Regions from separate parts of the Klebsiella africana genome, predicted to be linked through region 2. Evidence: predicted binding sites of a transcription regulator. Region 2 holds the regulator's gene; the other holds the start of a gene.
The links. Region 2 encodes PhoB, which activates phosphate uptake and scavenging genes when phosphate is short. Its sites were predicted from a motif close to CTGTCATAAAACTGNCNNAT; they were not measured.
Positions count from the first base shown of each region.

Region 1 (9,221 bases), 2.2 Mb from region 2:
AAATCTGTTAGTCGCCGTACTAAAAATAGTGCTAATTCTGCACGTTAATAATGAAAAAATGATGACAGTGTCACGAGCCCGACAATAAGTGCGACGGAGAGGACTTTATTTACAGCGTGTAAAAAAGAAAATAATGCGCGGGAAAAGGAATAATGGAATAAGAATAAGATATTACTGCCAGCTATCATGCAGGTGCGCATCTTATGATGCACACCTGTCGAGCTCCTTAGCGTTCTGCGACCAGACGAATAAATTCATCGTCCGCTTTTGCCTTACCGGCAACGGTCGGCTCAGCAACGTCTTCTTTTTCCGGTGCATTAGCCTCGCAAAGACGACGTAACAGCGCATTCTGCCGCTTTTGCTGATCCAGCAGCGCCTGCAGCAGCGCTATCTGCTCGTTCGCTCGCGAACTGGCTCGGTTGACGAAGAACCATAACAACAGACCGACAAGGAGCAGCATCACGGAGACAGCCAGCGATGCCAGATTTACGATCCCAGAATTTAGTAACTCACTCATTTCACCACCTCAAAGAGAAGGCGTTCATTCTACCACCCATGTCGCAGAAGGAAATCAGTCGTCAGAAAAATGTCTTACCACGGGATAAATTTATTGATAGTGCAAATGCCGCTGAAAAACTGTACATCCTGGTCGCACATTACGTTAAGCATCTGAGTCCACAACAACAGGCAGCCTGCTATGATGACTATCAGTAAAACCCACCGTAATTTTTTCACTCCACTCTCCGCATCAGTACTTTATGTTGCCAGGATAACACGGCCTTCTTAAACCGCGGCTAACTGTATTACGAAAGGCAAGTTTAGGAATCATCGACTTGTTTCAAAACGTGTTCATGTCACAATCACAGCAAGGATCATACAAATAACGAGGCATCAATGCGATTAATCATTCGTACTATTGTCGTGGTGGTTATCTTATGGATTGGCGTATTATTGAGCGGCTATGGCGTATTATTCCACAGTGAAGAAAATGTCGGAGGGTTGGGACTGAAGTGTCAATATCTTACCGCTCGTGGCGTCAGCACCGCACTTTATGTTCATTCCAACAGTGGCGTGATCGGTGTCAGCAGCTGTCCACTGCTGCGTAAAAGCGCAACCGTGGTTGATAACGGCTAAGACTGCGCTGGCGACCACGAGAGAGCATCGCGGTCGCCACAGGCTTACGCTGTCGCGTCAAAACGGGTAGTCGTTGTATCCCATTTGTTCAGAAATCTTGCGCGCCGCCTGGTGCAACATCGCCACATATTCATGCAAACGTTCTTCTGAAAAACGCAGCGTTGGGAAAGAGATACTCAACCCGGCGATGACCACGCCAAAACGGTCGAATACCGGCACACCAATGCAGCGTAGCCCCTCTTCCTGCTCTTCGTTATCTTCGCCGTAACCCTGCTCGCGCACGCCATCCAGCACCTTAAGCAGCGCCTCCGTGCTGGTAATCGTCCGCTCGGTGCTGCGCTTATACTCCACGCCCTCGAGGATCTGCTCAACTTCACTACGATCGCGCCAGGCCAGCAGTACTTTGCCGATCGCGGTACTGTATAGGGGGTTGCGACGGCCAATGCGCGAGTACATCCGCAGGTTGTACATCGAGTCAATCTTGTGGATGTAGACAATGCTATCTTCATCCAGCGCGCCGAGGTGAATAGTCTCTTTCGTCAGTCGCGAGAGTTCGCGCATCTGAATATCCGCGCTGCGCACCAGATCGACGTTCTGCAGCGCGCGGGCACCCAGCTCGAACAGCTTGAGGGTGAGGGAGTATTTCTCCGACTCCCCTTCCTGTGCCACATAGCCCAGTGATTTCATGGTCTGTAAAAAGCGATAAACGGTGCTTTTTGACATCATGACGCGTTGGGACAGTTCGGTAATGCCAATTTCACGCTCTTCACCCAGCGCCTGTAAGATGCCAAAAACCTTTAATACCGAAGAGACAGAATCTGGCTGTTTATCCAAATCCGCACCTGCCATTTATCACCTCGTCGTAACTGTTTTATAAAATTTAGAACCGGTTTTTATTATAAATTCGCTGCCTCTGCGCCGCAATCATTCTTCTGCCACTTCGTTACAAATCTGCGACATACTGCGGATTAATCAATGCTAAACTCATCAATCAAAAAACCGTTTCATTTAAGACTCATTTTCACCATGGATAAAAATTCTTCTGATGGCGTGCCGTTGCCGCAACGCTATGGCGCCATTCTGACCATCGTGCTTGGGCTGACCATGGCCGTGCTCGACGGGGCTATCGCCAACGTCGCGCTGCCGACTATCGCCAGCGATCTCAATGCCTCACCGGCGGCGTCAATCTGGATCGTCAACGCCTACCAGATCGCCATTGTCATCGCCCTGCTGCCGCTCTCTTTTCTCGGCGACATGGTCGGCTATCGTCGCATTTACAAGATAGGCCTGGTGGTGTTTATCTTTACCTCACTGGCCTGCGCGCTATCGCGCAGCCTCGAAATGCTGACCTTCGCCCGCGTCGCTCAGGGGCTGGGCGGCGCCGCGCTGATGAGCGTCAACACTGCGCTGATCCGCCTGATTTATCCACAGCGCTTTCTTGGTCGCGGCATGGGCATTAACTCCTTTGTGGTCGCTGTTTCTTCGGCAGCTGGCCCGACTATCGCCGCGGCGATCCTCTCCCTTGCCTCATGGCAATGGCTGTTTTTAATTAACGTCCCGCTCGGGATTGTCGCTTTTGTCCTGGCAATGCGCTTTCTGCCGCCCAACAGCGCCCGCAGCAAAATCATCCGCTTCGATCTGCCCAGCGCCATCATGAACGCCCTCACCTTCGGGCTGCTGATCACCGCCCTGAGCGGTTTCGCCCAGGGGCAGTCCACGCAACTGGTGCTGGCGGAGGTGGCGGCCATGCTGGTGGTGGGCTTTTTCTTCGTTCGCCGCCAGCTCAAAATGCCCGTCCCGCTGCTGCCGGTCGACCTGCTGCGCATCCCGCTCTTCTCCCTGTCTATCTGCACCTCCATCTGCTCCTTCTGCGCGCAGATGCTGGCGATGGTCTCCCTACCCTTCTTCCTGCAGTCGATGATGGGGCGCAGCGAAGTGGAGACCGGTCTGCTGCTGACGCCGTGGCCGCTGGCGACCATGGTAATGGCGCCGCTGGCTGGCTATTTGATTGAGAAGTGCCATGCGGGGCTGCTGGGAGCCATCGGTCTGCTGATTATGGCCTGCGGCCTGTTTGGTCTGGCGCTGCTGCCGTCATCACCATCCGATCTGGATATCATCTGGCGCATGGCGCTGTGCGGCGCCGGCTTCGGGCTGTTTCAGTCGCCGAACAACCATACCATCGTTGCCTCGGCTCCGAGCCACCGTAGCGGCGGTGCCAGCGGGATGCTGGGTACCGCTCGCCTCCTCGGCCAGAGCACCGGCGCGGCGCTGGTCGCGCTGCTGTTCAACCTGCTCGGCAACAGCGGTACCCATACCGCCCTGCTGCTGGCCGGTATCCTGGCTACCGTTGCCGCATTGATTAGCGGTCTGCGCGTCACCCAGCCGCGCGCCGCCTGACGGGCAGCAAAAAAAATCCGCAGCGTGAGGGCTGCGGATTTTTGTTTTCAGCGTCAGATGACGAATTACTTCAGATACTCACCGCTACGCAGGGCTTCAATACGCTTATCCAGCGGCGGGTGAGTCATAAACAGCTCGCTCATGGATTTCGCTTTACCGTTGATGCAGAACGCCATCATGCTGCTGGCTTCCTGCGGCTCATAGCTGGTTTTCAGACGCTGCAGGGCAGCAATCATCTTCTCGCGGCCCACCAGGCGCGCCGAGCCGGCGTCAGCATGGAACTCACGGTAACGCGAGAACCACATGGTGATAATGCTCGCCAGAATACCGAACACCAGCTCCAGCACCGTGGCGACGGCGAAGTAGATCAGCGGGTTACCATTGCTGCTCTCCCCTTCATCTTCCCGGTTGCCGCCGAGGAAACCGGCCGCAATCTGCGCAATAACACGCGAGATAAAGATAACGAAGGTGTTTACCACCCCCTGAATCAGCGTCATGGTCACCATGTCGCCATTGGCAATGTGGCTGATTTCATGGGCAATAACCGCTTCCGCTTCATCACGGCTCATGTTTTGTAGCAGCCCGGTGCTGACGGCGACAAGCGAGGCGTCGCGACGCGCGCCGGTGGCGAAGGCATTGATATCCGGCGCGTGATAAATAGCCACCTGCGGCATGGCAATACCCGCCTGCTGCGCCTGTTGTGCAACGGTGTTCATCAGCCAGCGTTCCGTTTCGTTACGCGGCTGCTCGATCACTTCCCCACCCACAGACTTCAGCGCCATCCACTTCGACATCATCAGCGAAACGATAGAACCACCGAAGCCGAACAGCAGGGCCATGATCAACAGACCGGTCATGCTGCTGGATTGGATCCCCGTGAGGCTTAACACCAGCCCGAACACGACCATCACTGCCAGGTTCGTCAGCAGGAAAAGCGCGATTCGCATCATAATTTTCTTTTTACCTCAATTTAACAAAACGCACTATGCGATTACCCACATCGTATGGGTCAGGCTGCAATTTTCAACCATCAACCCCCGCTAAGTCACGATAAAAACACAACTTTACATTTTGTAGCATCTTGCTGACAGCGGCTGATCAGGTTGACATTTTGTTAGCTGAGCTGAATGGCGATGACAAAGCTCGAAAAAAAACGGGCACCTTCTGAGGTGCCCGTTAGCGACTTATTTACTGGCCGGCGGTTCTACTGCCGGGCGCGCTTTTTCAAGATGCGCCAGGTCGACCGCGATGTGGACCGTTTCATCAAGATACGGGTCCGGTTCCTGATAATCCTTCGGCAGATCGTCCAGTTTTTTCAATGGCGGTTTGCCTTCGCGTTTCAGGCGATCGTTAATCCGCGCCAGACGAATCGCATCATCCTCTTCGTTCTCTTTCTCACGCTGGGCGTAGTTCAGAGAGACGATGTTACGCTTGTCTTTCATCGCGTTATAACGGGCAATATCCTTCATGATGTACTGGAACTCCGGATCCTGCGCAATGCGCTCGTCGTGGCGCTTGAGCAGCTCCGGTCCAAACGGGGTCAGATCTCCGGACTTCACATAGGTGGCCGCATTGATACTGTCCCACGGCAGAGCGTTGTCTTCATACTGCTCGCCGGTTTCGCGATCTTCATTGCCGGTTGGCATCATGATATCCGGCGTCACGCCTTTGCGCTGGGTACTGCCGCCGTTAATCCGGTAGAACTTCTGGATGGTGTACTGGACGGAGCCTAACGCCGGCCAGTCCGGACGCAGCATCTGATCGTAGATGCGATTCAACGAGCGATACTGCTGTACAGTCCCTTTACCAAAGGTCGGTTCGCCAACGATCAGCGCGCGGCCATAATCCTGCATCGCCGCGGCGAAGATTTCAGACGCCGAGGCGCTAAAGCGGTCAACCAGCACCACCAGCGGCCCTTTGTAATAGACCACGCCATCGTTGTCGCTGTCTTCGCGCACCTTGCCATTGTTATCCCGCACCTGCACCACCGGGCCGGACGGAATAAACAGCCCCGAGAGCGATACCGCCTCGGTCAGCGCCCCGCCGCCGTTGCTGCGCAGGTCGATGACGATGCTGCTGACGTTCTGCTTTTCCAGCTTCTGCAGCTGCACTTTCACGTCATCGGTCAGGCCAACGTAAAAGCCCGGAATATCCAGCACGCCGACTTTTTCTTTACCGACGGTTTTCACCGACATCTTCACCGCGCGATCTTCCAGACGGATGCGTTCGCGGGTCAGGGTGACGATACGCGTCTTGGCTCCTTTACCGGCCGGCAGGATTTCAAGGCGAACCTTGCTGCCCTTCGGCCCTTTAATCAGCGCCACGACGTCATCCAGACGCCAGCCGATAACATCAACCATCGGCTTCCCGGTCTGGCCAACGCCAACGATGCGATCGCCGACGCTGATCGCTTTGCTCTTCGCGGCCGGACCGCCCGCCACCAGAGAATTAATGACGGTGTAGTCATCATCCATTTGCAGCACGGCGCCGATCCCCTCAAGAGAGAGGCTCATCTCGGTATTGAACTGCTCGGTATTGCGCGGCGACAGGTAGTTGGTGTGCGGGTCGATTTCGCGAGCGAAGGCGGTCATCGCCAGCGAGAAGACATCTTCGCTGTTGGTTTGCGCCAGACGACGGATCGCAAACTTATAGCGACGGGTTAAGGTGTCGCGGATCTCTTTATCGTCTTTACCCGCCAGCTTCAGGCTTAACTGGTCAAATTTAACCTTAGCGTCCCACAACTTATTCAGCTCGGCCTCGTCTTTTGGCCACGGCGCTTTGGAACGGTCAAGATTGAAATTGTCGTTGCCGGTAAAGTCCATCGGACGTTCCAGCACCTTCAGCGCATACTGATAGCGCTCGAAGCGACGCTGCTGCCCCAGGTTGTAGAGGTCGTAGAAGACGTCCAGTTTCCCGGTGCGCAGTTCGTCGCCGATTTGCTCTTTTTTAGCCGCAAACTTCGCCACATCACTGGCCAGCAGCACATTGTGGCTGTAATCCAGCAGGTTCAAATATCGGTCAAAAATCTTTGCCGAGAAGGCGTTGTCGAGATCAAACTGACGGTAGTGAGAGCGGGTAAAGCGCGACGTCACGCGCTCGCTTACCGTCGCGTGCTGCGGCTCTTCTTTCAGCACGGGGATTTGATCTGCGCGGGTTATGTCATCAACAGCGAAAGCCTGGCCTGCTATTACCAGCAGGCCCGCAAGCGCGGTGATTTTAAAAAATGTGTTCATGCCTGGCCCGGCCTCCGTTTCAGAACACCAGGTGTTCTGCGCGTACAATCATTGACATACCAGAAGTCAGCTGTACACGAACGCCATCTTTGGTGATTTCCAGAACGGTGGCGTCCATTGCGTTATTGCCTGCTTTCACCTTCAGCGCCTGGCCGACGGTCAGAACGGAAACATCCGATACCGGAGTAAGACGCTCTTCACGTGGGGCTTTGGCCGCAACAGGGCGCGGTTTACGCTGTTCAGCACCTTCTTTACGACGCGGCTGCTGAGGACGCGGTTTACGCTCGCGGCGAACACCTTCATCCTGCTGGCCTGCGGCCGCGGCGGCTTCGCGTTTTTTCGCCTGCTGGGCAGCGCGCTGCGCCTGAACGCGAGCTTTCGCTTCTTCCAGCTGCTGGCGCGCATGGGCAATGTGCTGTTCTTCCAGTTCGCCGCACGGATTGCCATCGAGATCGACGCGGATAGCGCCGGCTTTTACGCCGTACAAATAACGCCAGCTGGACGTGTAGAGACGTAATGCAGCGCGAAGCTGGGTTTTGCTGAGATTCATCTCACCACCCACTCGCTCAACGAGATCCTGAAAAATTCCGATTTTCAGGGGGCGCGCTTCACCTTCAGCGCTAAAGCACTGCGGGAAACGTTCGGCCAGAAAGGCGATAACTTCTTTACTGCTATTCAACTTAGGTTGATTTTCCATGAAATTTCCTGATTACAACGGACGTAGCCAACAAGCCGCAGGCATGAACAGGCGACATTATAATGACGTCCTCGCTAAATGCTACGTTATCCGTTGATTATCCCACGACACGGGTAAAGATTTTTTGATAATCCGTGGCCGCGATAAGTTTTTCCAGTTGCGCGACCAGCGTGCTCAGACCCTGCTCATCTTCAGCAGTGAAGCGGCTGTACACCGGACTGTCGATATCCAGCACGCCGATAATCTGGTCGTTAACGCGCAGAGGGAAGACAATTTCCGAATTACTGGCGGCATCGCAGGCAATGTGGCCGTCAAAGGCGTGGACGTCCTCGACGCGCTGGACCTGGCCTTGGGCCACCGCCGCGCCGCACACGCCGCGCCCGACCGGGATCCGCACACAGGCCAGTTTGCCCTGGAATGGCCCCAGTACCAGGGTATCGCCTTCCAGAAGATAAAAACCGGCCCAGTTGACCTCGGTCAGCCGCTCAAACAGCAGCGCGCTGGTATTGGCGATCATCGCCAGAAAACTGGTTTCACCTGCCATTAATGCCTGGAAATCGCGGTTCAGATCCGCGTAAAATTCTGTTTTGCTCATTATATCTTCACTTTGTTGTCTTACTGCCTGATACGTACAGCCTACTAAAATAAGCATTAAATGCGCTTGGGCTCAAGATGAATTCATTCATAGGTTAAGATAGTTAGATACATTCATTCCTGTACGTAATAAATGCCGATAAAAACATCCACTCTGAAACCTGCGAATAAGATGGTTGTGCATACCATCAGCACGCCGCTTCCCTATACGCATTATCAGCGCTGTACCCAGTGTGACATGCTCTTTCGCCTACCGGTGCTCAAACGCAACCAAAGCGCCTGGTGTCCACGCTGTCACGCAAAGGTGCGAGATGGCCGCGACTGGTCACTCACGCGTCTGGGCAGCATGGCCCTCGCGATGCTGTTGTTAATGCCTTTTGCCTGGTCCGAACCTCTGCTGCGCCTGCACCTGCTGGGGATGCGCATTGATGCCAACGTCCTGCAGGGGATCTGGCAGATGACCGCGCAGGGCGACCCTATTACCGCCGCCATGGTGCTATTTTGCGCGGTGGTCGCGCCAGTGCTGCTGGTCGTCTCCATCAGCTATCTCTGGCTGGGCAACGTGTTGGGAATGAACCTACGCCCGGTGTTGCTGATGCTCGGCAAGCTCAAAGAGTGGGTGATGCTGGATATCTATCTGGTGGGCATCGGCGTCGCCTCCATCAAGGTGCAGGATTACGCCTTCCTCCAGCCGGGCATCGGCCTGGTGGCGTTTATCTCCCTGACACTGCTGAGCATCCTGACGCTTATTCATATGAACGTCGAAGAGCTATGGGAGCGTTTCTATCCCGAGCGTCCGGCGACCCGCGCCGATAATAATCTGCAGGTGTGCACCGGCTGCCACTACACCGGCTATCGCGACGCGCGCGGCCGCTGTCGGCGCTGCCACACGCCGCTGCATCATCGCCGGCCTCAGAGCTTGCAGCGCAGCTGGGCGGCGCTGATAGCCTCGCTGATTTTCCTCTTGCCCGCCAACCTGCTGCCCATCTCCATCATTTATGTCAATGGCGCACGCCAGGACGACACAATCCTTTCCGGGATTATCTCCCTGGCCAGCAGCAATGTCGCCATTGCCGGCGTGGTGTTCATCGCCAGTATTTTGGTGCCATTCACCAAAGTTATAGTGTTATTTACCCTGCTGGTCAGCATACAATTCAAGTGCGAGC
Region 1 is NZ_CP084874.1:1,895,235-1,904,455, reverse strand. Features, by position in the region: gene LGL98_RS09215 (YebO family protein) at 227-517, opposite strand; gene mgrB (PhoP/PhoQ regulatory lipoprotein MgrB) at 592-735, opposite strand; gene LGL98_RS09205 (YobH family protein) at 895-1,134, shown strand; gene kdgR (DNA-binding transcriptional regulator KdgR) at 1,192-1,983, opposite strand; gene LGL98_RS09195 (MFS transporter) at 2,161-3,531, shown strand; gene htpX (protease HtpX) at 3,597-4,481, opposite strand; gene prc (carboxy terminal-processing peptidase) at 4,716-6,764, opposite strand; gene proQ (RNA chaperone ProQ) at 6,784-7,461, opposite strand; gene LGL98_RS09175 (GAF domain-containing protein) at 7,559-8,056, opposite strand; gene yebS (membrane integrity lipid transport subunit YebS) at 8,189-9,221, shown strand, end outside.
Region 1: kdgR (DNA-binding transcriptional regulator KdgR) is a predicted target of PhoB. The motif match lies at 2,075-2,094, and genes of this name have one in related genera.

Region 2 (9,221 bases):
GATAATTTCCACGGCTTTGTCGTTAAATCAGGCGGGCATGATAGCGAATTGTCGCTATGCTTGCATTGTTAATCGGGCTGAGGAGCTGAGCGTGCGTATTGGTATTGATTTAGGTGGAACAAAAACCGAAGTGATAGCCCTGAGCGACCAGGGAGAGCAGCTGTTTCGCCACCGGTTACCCACGCCGCGGGAAGACTACCGGCAAACTATTGAGACTATTGCTACCCTGGTGGCGATGGCCGAACAGGCGACCGGACAGCAGGGTACCGTGGGGATGGGCATTCCTGGCGCAATTTCGCCTTATACCGGCGTGGTGAAAAACGCCAACTCGACCTGGCTCAACGGCCAGCCCTTTGATAAGGATCTCAGCCTGCGTCTCGATCGTGAAGTCCGGCTGGCTAACGATGCCAACTGTCTGGCGGTGTCGGAAGCGGTGGACGGCGCGGCGGCGGGGGCGCAAACGGTGTTCGCGGTGATTATCGGCACCGGCTGCGGCGCCGGGGTGGCGCTCAACGGGCGGGCGCATATCGGCGGCAACGGTAACGCCGGCGAGTGGGGGCATAACCCGCTGCCGTGGATGGACGACGATGAGCTGCGCTACCGTGCGGAGGTCCCTTGCTACTGCGGCAAACAGGGGTGCATTGAAACCTTTATCTCCGGCACCGGTTTCGCCACCGACTATCAGCGACTGAGCGGCAAAGGGTTAACCGGCAGCGAGATTATGCGCCTGGTGGGAGAAGGTGACGAAAAGGCTGAACTGGCGCTGAGCCGCTATGAACAGCGGCTGGCGAAATCGCTGGCCCACGTGGTGAATATCCTCGACCCGGACGTTATCGTGCTGGGTGGCGGGATGAGCAACGTCGAGCGGCTGTATCAGACGGTGCCGGACCTGGTGAAGCAGTGGGTCTTCGGCGGCGAGTGTGAAACGCCGATCCGCAAAGCGATGCACGGCGACTCCAGCGGGGTACGCGGCGCGGCATGGCTGTGGCCGCTCCAGGGGACCTGAACCGCTCCCCCTCACCCCGGCCCTCTCCCTGAGGGAGAGGGAGAAAAGCGGCGCGGTGCCGGTGGTTGATGCAGTGGCCGGGAACCCCTCACCCCGGCCTTCTCCCTCAGGAAGAGGGAGAAAAGCGGCGCGGTGTGGGTGGTTGATGCAGTGGCCGGGAACCCCTCACCCCGGCCCTCTCCCTGAGGGAGAGGGAGAAAAGCGGCGCGGTGTGGGTGGTTGAGGCAGTGGCCGGGAACCCCTTGTCTCTTGCTGGGAGAGGGGAATCGCAATAGCGTGCGAAACGGCAGACCGGCGCCGGACAGTTCCCTCTCCCTCCGGGAGAGGGTTAGGGTGAGGGGACATCGCAATAACTCGGACCTCACTCCACCGCAAACGCTCTGTCCAGCCGGCTATAGCCCAGGCCATTTATCTTCTTCACTTTGATCTGCACCGGAATGCGGTCTTTCATCGCCTCCACGTGACTGATCACCCCGATAATCTTCCCGCTGGCGTTGAGGGCATCCAGGGCGTCCAGCGCCGTGTCCAGCGTTTCGCTGTCGAGGGTGCCGAAGCCTTCATCAAGAAACAGGGAATCAATCCGCGTCTTATGGCTCACCAGGTCTGACAGCGCCAGAGCCAGTGCCAGGCTGACGAGGAAACTTTCGCCGCCGGAGAGGGTGCGGGTGTCGCGCACGGCGTCGGCCTGCCAGGTATCGACAACCTCCAGCTCCAGCGCCTCGCTGGCCTTGCGCTGTAGCAGATAGCGGCCGTGCAGGCGGTTGAGCTGCTGGTTTGCCAGCCAGACCAGATTATCCAGCGTGAGACCCTGGGCGAATTTGCGGAACCGGTCGCCGGTGCTGGAGCCGATCAGCGAATTGAGATAGCCCCAGTCGTCCGCCAGCTGCGCCGCCTCTGCAATCTGCTGCCCCAGCGCCTGCTGCTGTTGACGGCTCTCTGCGTCCTGCCTGAGCTGCTGGCGGATCTCACCCTGGCGGGTAGTGTTATCCCGCAGCCGCTGGGCCAGGGCGTGCAGCTGGGTTTGCAGGGTGGGGACGTCAGCGTCCACCCCTTGCGAACGCAGCGCCAGGTGCGCCTCTTGTTGCCGGGTCGCCTGCTCGCAGAGCGCTGCCGCCTGCTGGAGCTGCTGCTCCAGCGTCTGTTTTAGTTGCGCCAGCCGCTGGGCGGTCTCGTCATCCAGCAGCGCAGCGAGGAACGCCTCCCGATCGCTAAAGCGGCTGGCGGCCAGGGCAGTCGCGAATTGCGTCTGTGACTGGCTCACGCGCGCCGTTTCTTCGGCCTCCAGCTGCTGCTGCGCGACAAGCTGGCTGCGCAGCGACAGGCATTCCTCGTGAATTTCGCGCCAGTTGTCCGGGATAACCCGCTCGGCTTCAGCCTCTGTCTCGTCGCTGGCCGGCAGCGTCTCCAGCAGCGGCCGCAGAGCAGCGATTTGCTGCTGAATGGCATCATGTTGGGTCTGTTGCGCCTGCCACTGGGCAAATTCGCTTTCGCGAGCGTGCAGCCAGGCGGCTTCTTCGCCTTCTTCCGGCAGGCTGAGCGACAGCGTCTGCAGGGCATTCTCCAGTCCCTGGCGCGTAGCCGCCAACTGCTGCTCGGCCTGGCGCTCCAGCGCTTGCTGATCGTTGAGCTGACTCTGCAGCATCAGGTGCTGGCTGAGATGATAGAGCTGCTGCTCGTAGCGCTCCTGCTCCTGCATCCAGTCGTTTATCTCTTGCGTAATATCCCGCGCGATCTGCAGCGAGGCGCAGTTCTCCTGCCACGCTTTAGTAAGCGCTTGCTCTTCCTCTGCGAGCCGTTGGGCGGCTTCGGTATCACGCTGGAGCTGCTGCGTCAGGGCGTTGACCTGTCCGAGGATCAGCAGGCCTTCTTCTTTTAGCGCGGCGACCTCTTTTTCCAGCGCATCGCGGCGGCGCTGGTTATCCGTGAGGGTCAGCGAGGCGTATTGTTCAATCGCCGGGTGTTCACAGGCGCCGCACAGCGGACAGGGCTTACCCGCCTCGAGCCGGGCGCGGTAACCTTCCAGATCTTTAATCGTTTCTTCCCGCTGGCAGAGCGCTTTCAGGTCAAGATAGTGCTGGTTTTTGTCTTTATACTGCTCCCGACGTTGCGTCAGGGTGGCGTTGAGTTTTGCCTGCTCCGTCTGTGCCTGCTGGACGCTCTCGGCGTTCTGGCGCAGACGCTTGTGCAGCAGCTGATGCTGTTCATGCAGGGAGATCAGGCGCTGGCGCAGCGGCCGCGACTGGGTTTGCTGTTCTATCGCCGCCGCAACGTCATCCGCGCTCAGTGACAGAGAGCTGGCAGGCAGTGCGGCCAGCTTCTGGCGCAGCGCGGCCAGGCGGGTGCGCTGAGCCGTGAGCTGTTGTTTATCCCGCGTCAGTTGCGAGAATTGCGCCCGCCAGCCAGCAATCTCCTGACCCCATAAGCGGAAACGCTCATGGGCGGCCAGCCACTGCGCCAGATCGGCCAGTTCAGCCTGACGCTGCTGCTGGGCATTCAGGGCGCCCTGGCGGATGCGCGCGCGTAGCGCGGTGCTGGCAAGTAAGCGAGTATTTACTTCACTGATCCGCTGCCGGGTTTGCGCCAGGCCTGCCGCTTGCTCCTGCTGACGCTCCCACAGGGGGCGCAGCTGGGCGGCAGGCTGGGCCAGCTCAAGCTTCGCCAGCGCCGGGGCGGCGTCCGCCAGCGCCTGGCGGGCCTGTTGCTGCCGGGTGACCGCCTGCTGCTGCTGCTGCGCCAGCTCGTCGCGGCGGGTCAGCCACTGGAGCTGCTGCTGCTGGCTCTGCTGCTGTACCAGCAGGGCTTTTTCTTCGTCAGTAAGTACCTGCAAACTTTCCTGCAGCGCCTGCTGCTGGGCCTCCGTCAACAGGACGATGCCCGCCGCCTGGGCTTCGAACTTCTCCAGCGCATGGCGAGCGGCTTTGTGCTGTTCGTAGACCATGGCTGAAATCTGGCCGTAGATTTCCGTGCCGGTCAGCTCCTCCAGCAGCTCCGCGCGATCGCTCGGCTTCGCGTTCAGGAAGGCGGCAAATTGCCCCTGGGAAAGCAGCATTGAGCGGGTGAAGCGGCCATAGTCGAGGCCGGTTAGCGTCGCGGTTTGTTCCAGCTTGTCCGAGACCTTATCGGCGAGGATTTTGCCGTCGGCGCAGCGCGCCAGTTCGACCCGCGGCGCCTGCAGATTGCCATCCGGCTGGTTGCGCGCCCGGTTCTGGCTCCAGAAAGCGCGGTAGGCGATGCCTTTGACTTCAAACTCGACCTCTGCCAGACACTCGGCGGTATCACGTGTCATCAGGTCGTTTTGTGACTGGGAGACTTTGTTCAGGCGCGGCGTCTCATGATAGAGCGCCAGGCAAATGGCATCGAGCAGCGTGGTTTTCCCGGCCCCGGTGGCGCCGGTAATGGCGAACAGGCCATTGCTGGCGAACGGCTCGGCGGTAAAGTCTATCTTCCATTCCCCTTTCAGGGAGTTGAGGTTTTTCAGACGCAGACTGAGGATTTTCATACGTTTTCGTCCTTCGCGGTGAGTGTATGCACCGTATGGGCGAACAGCTCATGCAGCCGGGCGCGCTTCATATCGTCAATTTCGGTCAGCGCCAGCCGGCGTTCAAATACCTCCTCCACCTTCAGTTCACTGAGCGTCTCCCGCTGGGCATTGAGCAGTATTTTCTCGCGCTGCTCGCGGCTGCGGCGCACCAGCAGCACTTCCACCGGCAGATCCTCCGTCAGCGCCTGAATATGCCGCTGAATATCGTGCAGGTAGTCCTCGGTGGTGATTTCGATATCCAGCCACACCGGCGGGACCTGCTCGACGCCGCGCCACTGCTCCAGCTGGGCGGTGATGGCGGCCAGATCGCCTTTGATTACCGCCAGAGGCTGGGTCACGGGCACCTCCAGGGTTTCCACGGCGCTGAGGCGCCCGTCGTTAAAGCTCACCAGGTGCACCGATTTCGCTTTACCGGTTTCATCGAAGCTCAGCGGCAGCGGCGAGCCGCTGTAGCGGATATGCTCGCAGCCGCCGACCCTCTGCGCCCGGTGAATATGGCCCAGCGCAATGTAGTCGGCAGGGGGGAAGTGTTGCGCCGGAAAGGCATCCAGTGTGCCGATGTAAATGTCGCGGACGGCATCGCTTTTGCTGGCGCCGACGGTGGTCAGATGGCCGCTGGCAATGATGGGCAGCAGCCGATCGCCGCGCAGCGCGCAGGCCTGCTGATACTGCTCCTGATAATAGTCGCTGATGGCGTGCAGCAGTAGCTGCTGTTTTTCCCGACCAGAGTGACCGGCCTGGCTGGTCACCAGCTCGCGCGGGCGTAAAAACGGCACCGGACAGAAGATGGCGCCCGGCGTGCCGTCGCGCAACGGCAGCTCAATCGGCGCGTAGCCGGCGTTCGCCACCACGGTGGTGTGTAAAAAGGCGAGGATATCGCGGGATTCATTGAGCATCGCCACCGAGTCGTGGTTGCCCGCCAGCACCACCAGGCGACAGCCGGTCTGCTGCAGCTGGACGACGAAACGGTTATACAGTTCGCGGGCGTAGCTCGGCGGCGAGCCGGTATCAAAAATATCGCCAGCCACGATAATGGCGTCGACTTCATGCTCCTGTGCGCGGTCCAGTAGCCAGGTAAGAAAAGCGTCGTGTTCGGCCGCGCGACTTTTGCTGTAAAAATTCTGGCCCAGGTGCCAGTCGGAGGTGTGAAGGAGGCGCATAAATCTTCCCTAGCGAAAAAAGCATGGGCGGCAGTATACCATTTGTTGGTGAGGGGTAAGTCCGCGTCGTGCTTCAAAATACCCGATCATCAGACGGTCATTTTTTTCATAAATCTGTCACAAAAGTGACGCATAATGACGCCGCACTTCTATACTGATGGCTAAAAAACACAGGGTAAATAATGGCGAGAAGAATTCTGGTCGTTGAAGATGAAGCTCCAATCCGCGAGATGGTCTGCTTTGTTCTGGAGCAAAATGGCTTTCAGCCTGTCGAAGCGGAAGATTATGACAGCGCGGTGAATCAACTCAATGAACCCTGGCCTGATTTGATTCTCCTGGACTGGATGCTGCCGGGTGGTTCGGGGCTGCAGTTTATTAAACTGCTCAAGCGTGAGGCGATGACGCGGGATATCCCGGTAGTAATGCTGACCGCGCGTGGGGAAGAAGAGGATCGCGTTCGCGGCCTGGAGACCGGCGCGGATGACTACATTACCAAGCCTTTCTCTCCGAAAGAGCTGGTGGCGCGAATCAAAGCGGTGATGCGCCGTATTTCGCCGATGGCGGTGGAAGAGGTGATTGAAATGCAGGGACTGAGCCTCGATCCTTCATCGCACCGGGTGATGACCGGCGACAATCCGCTGGACATGGGGCCGACGGAATTTAAATTATTGCACTTCTTTATGACCCATCCGGAGCGGGTATACAGCCGCGAACAGCTGCTGAACCACGTCTGGGGGACCAACGTTTATGTGGAAGACCGCACGGTTGACGTCCATATTCGCCGCCTGCGCAAAGCGCTGGAACACAGTGGCCATGATCGTATGGTGCAAACGGTTCGCGGCACGGGGTATCGTTTCTCCGCCCGTTTCTGAATTTTGACAGGAGTGTGACCCGTGCTGGAACGGCTGTCATGGAAAAGGCTGGCGCTGGAGCTCTTTTTAGCGTGTATTCCGGCCCTGATTCTGGGGGCGTTTGTGGGCCATCTGCCGTGGTTTTTACTGGCGGCAGTGACCGGTTTGCTGATCTGGCATTTCTGGAATTTGATGCGCCTGTCGTGGTGGCTATGGGTGGACCGGAGCATGACTCCTCCGCCAGGCCGCGGCAGCTGGGAGCCGCTGCTGTATGGTCTGCATCAGATGCAGATGCGTAATAAAAAGCGTCGACGTGAGCTGGGAAGCCTGATTAAACGCTTTCGCAGCGGGGCGGAATCGCTGCCGGATGCGGTCGTTTTGACCACGGAAGAGGGTGCCATTTTCTGGTGTAATGGCCTGGCGCAGCAGATTCTAAACCTGCGCTGGCCGGACGACAGTGGCCAAAACATTCTTAACCTTCTGCGCTATCCCGAGTTCGCCAACTATCTGAAGCAACGCGATTTTTCAAAGCCGCTCAATCTGGTGCTAAATAACGCCCGTCATCTGGAAATTCGCGTGATGCCCTACAGCGACAAGCAGTGGCTGATGGTGGCGCGCGACGTGACGCAGATGCATCAGCTGGAAGGGGCGCGGCGGAACTTTTTCGCCAACGTCAGCCATGAACTGCGCACCCCGCTAACGGTGCTGCAGGGCTATCTGGAGATGATGCAGGAGCAGGTGCTGGAGGGGGCGACCCGTGAAAAGGCCCTGCACACCATGCGGGAGCAAACTCAGCGTATGGAAGGCCTGGTGAAGCAGCTGCTGACGCTGTCGCGCATTGAAGCCGCGCCGGCGCTGGCGATGAATGACCGCATCGACGTGCCGATGATGCTGCGGGTGGTGGAGCGCGAGGCGCAAACCCTCAGCCAGGAAAAACAGACGCTGATCTTCACCGTTGACGAGCAGCTCAAGGTGCTGGGTAATGAAGAGCAGTTGCGCAGCGCCATTTCCAACCTGGTCTATAACGCGGTGAACCACACCCCGCCAGGGACCGAAATTCGCGTTAGCTGGCAGCGAACGCCACAGGGGGCGCTGTTCAGCGTCGAGGATAACGGGCCGGGTATTGCGCCGGAGCATATTCCTCGTCTGACCGAGCGTTTTTATCGGGTGGATAAGGCTCGCTCCCGGCAAACGGGGGGCAGCGGCCTGGGACTGGCGATCGTCAAACACGCGGTTAACCATCACGACAGCCGGCTGGAAATCGACAGCACAGTGGGCAAGGGAACCCGCTTTAGCTTCCTGCTCCCGGAACGATTAATTGCCAAAAATGACGCCTGATCGACGCGCTGTCAGTTTATCTTGCCAATGACCAGCTTCAGCTGGTCATTTTCATTGGCAGTCGTTTTTTCTCGCCTATTTAATGAGCGTGCGCTGCTTTTTTGTTCGCATGATAAGCCACGGGTTTTCTATCAATATGGTAAATGATTCTGGTATGAAAGTCATAACCAGCATAATCATCTGCTTTTGCGATCGTGCCTTGCTTTAAAACGTTATAAGCGTTTAAATTGCGCTTGCGCAGTCGATGACAGACTGTTTTTGCGTGGTAATACCAAAAACAATTCTTTCCCACGCCGCTTCGGGAGCATATCTCGCTGAGTTTACCGGCAATGGCCGCTGTATCGTCCCTGAGAGGGGAGCGCGGTATTTTTCCATTTTTTACAACACCACATCCACAGGCAGTAATGAATTTATGACCCATCAGTTAAAATCTCGCGACATCATAGCGTTGGGCTTTATGACCTTCGCGTTGTTCGTTGGCGCAGGCAACATTATTTTCCCTCCGATGGTGGGCTTACAGGCGGGCGAGCACGTCTGGACGGCGGCGATCGGCTTTTTGATCACTGCGGTGGGGCTGCCGGTGCTGACGGTGGTCGCGCTGGCGAAAGTCGGCGGCGGTGTTGAAAGCCTGAGCACCCCGATTGGTAAAGTGGCCGGTATCCTGCTGGCGGTGGTGTGTTATCTCGCGGTGGGACCGCTGTTCGCGACGCCGCGCACCGCGACCGTCTCCTTTGAGGTCGGCATTGCGCCGCTGACCGGCGACGGCCCGCTGCCGCTGCTGATCTACAGCGTTATCTACTTCGCGCTGGTGATCCTGGTCTCGCTCTATCCGGGGAAACTGCTGGATACAGTCGGCAATTTCCTTGCGCCGCTGAAGATTATTGCCCTGATCGTGCTGTCGGTTGCCGCCATCGTCTGGCCGGCGGGCCCGATCAGCGACGCGCTGGAAGCGTATCGCACGGCGCCCTTCTCCAATGGCTTCGTCAACGGCTACCTGACCATGGATACCCTTGGTGCGATGGTATTTGGCATCGTGATTGTTAATGCCGCTCGCTCACGCGGCGTCAGCGAAGCACGACTGTTGACCCGCTACACCGTTTGGGCTGGCCTGATGGCGGGCGTCGGTCTAACCCTGCTGTATCTGGCGCTGTTCCGTCTGGGCTCTGACAGTGCCACCCTCGTGGACCAGTCCGCCAACGGCGCCGCGATCCTCCACGCTTACGTGCAGCATACCTTCGGCGGGGCGGGCAGTTTCCTGCTGGCGGCGCTGATCTTCATCGCTTGCCTGGTGACGGCGGTGGGCCTGACCTGCGCCTGCGCCGAGT
Region 2 is NZ_CP084874.1:4,067,003-4,076,223, reverse strand. Features, by position in the region: gene mak (fructokinase) at 92-1,006, shown strand; gene sbcC (exonuclease subunit SbcC) at 1,368-4,505, opposite strand; gene sbcD (exonuclease subunit SbcD) at 4,502-5,707, opposite strand; gene phoB (phosphate response regulator transcription factor PhoB) at 5,890-6,579, shown strand; gene phoR (phosphate regulon sensor histidine kinase PhoR) at 6,601-7,896, shown strand; gene LGL98_RS19650 (hypothetical protein) at 7,976-8,317, opposite strand; gene brnQ (branched-chain amino acid transporter carrier protein BrnQ) at 8,309-9,221, shown strand, end outside.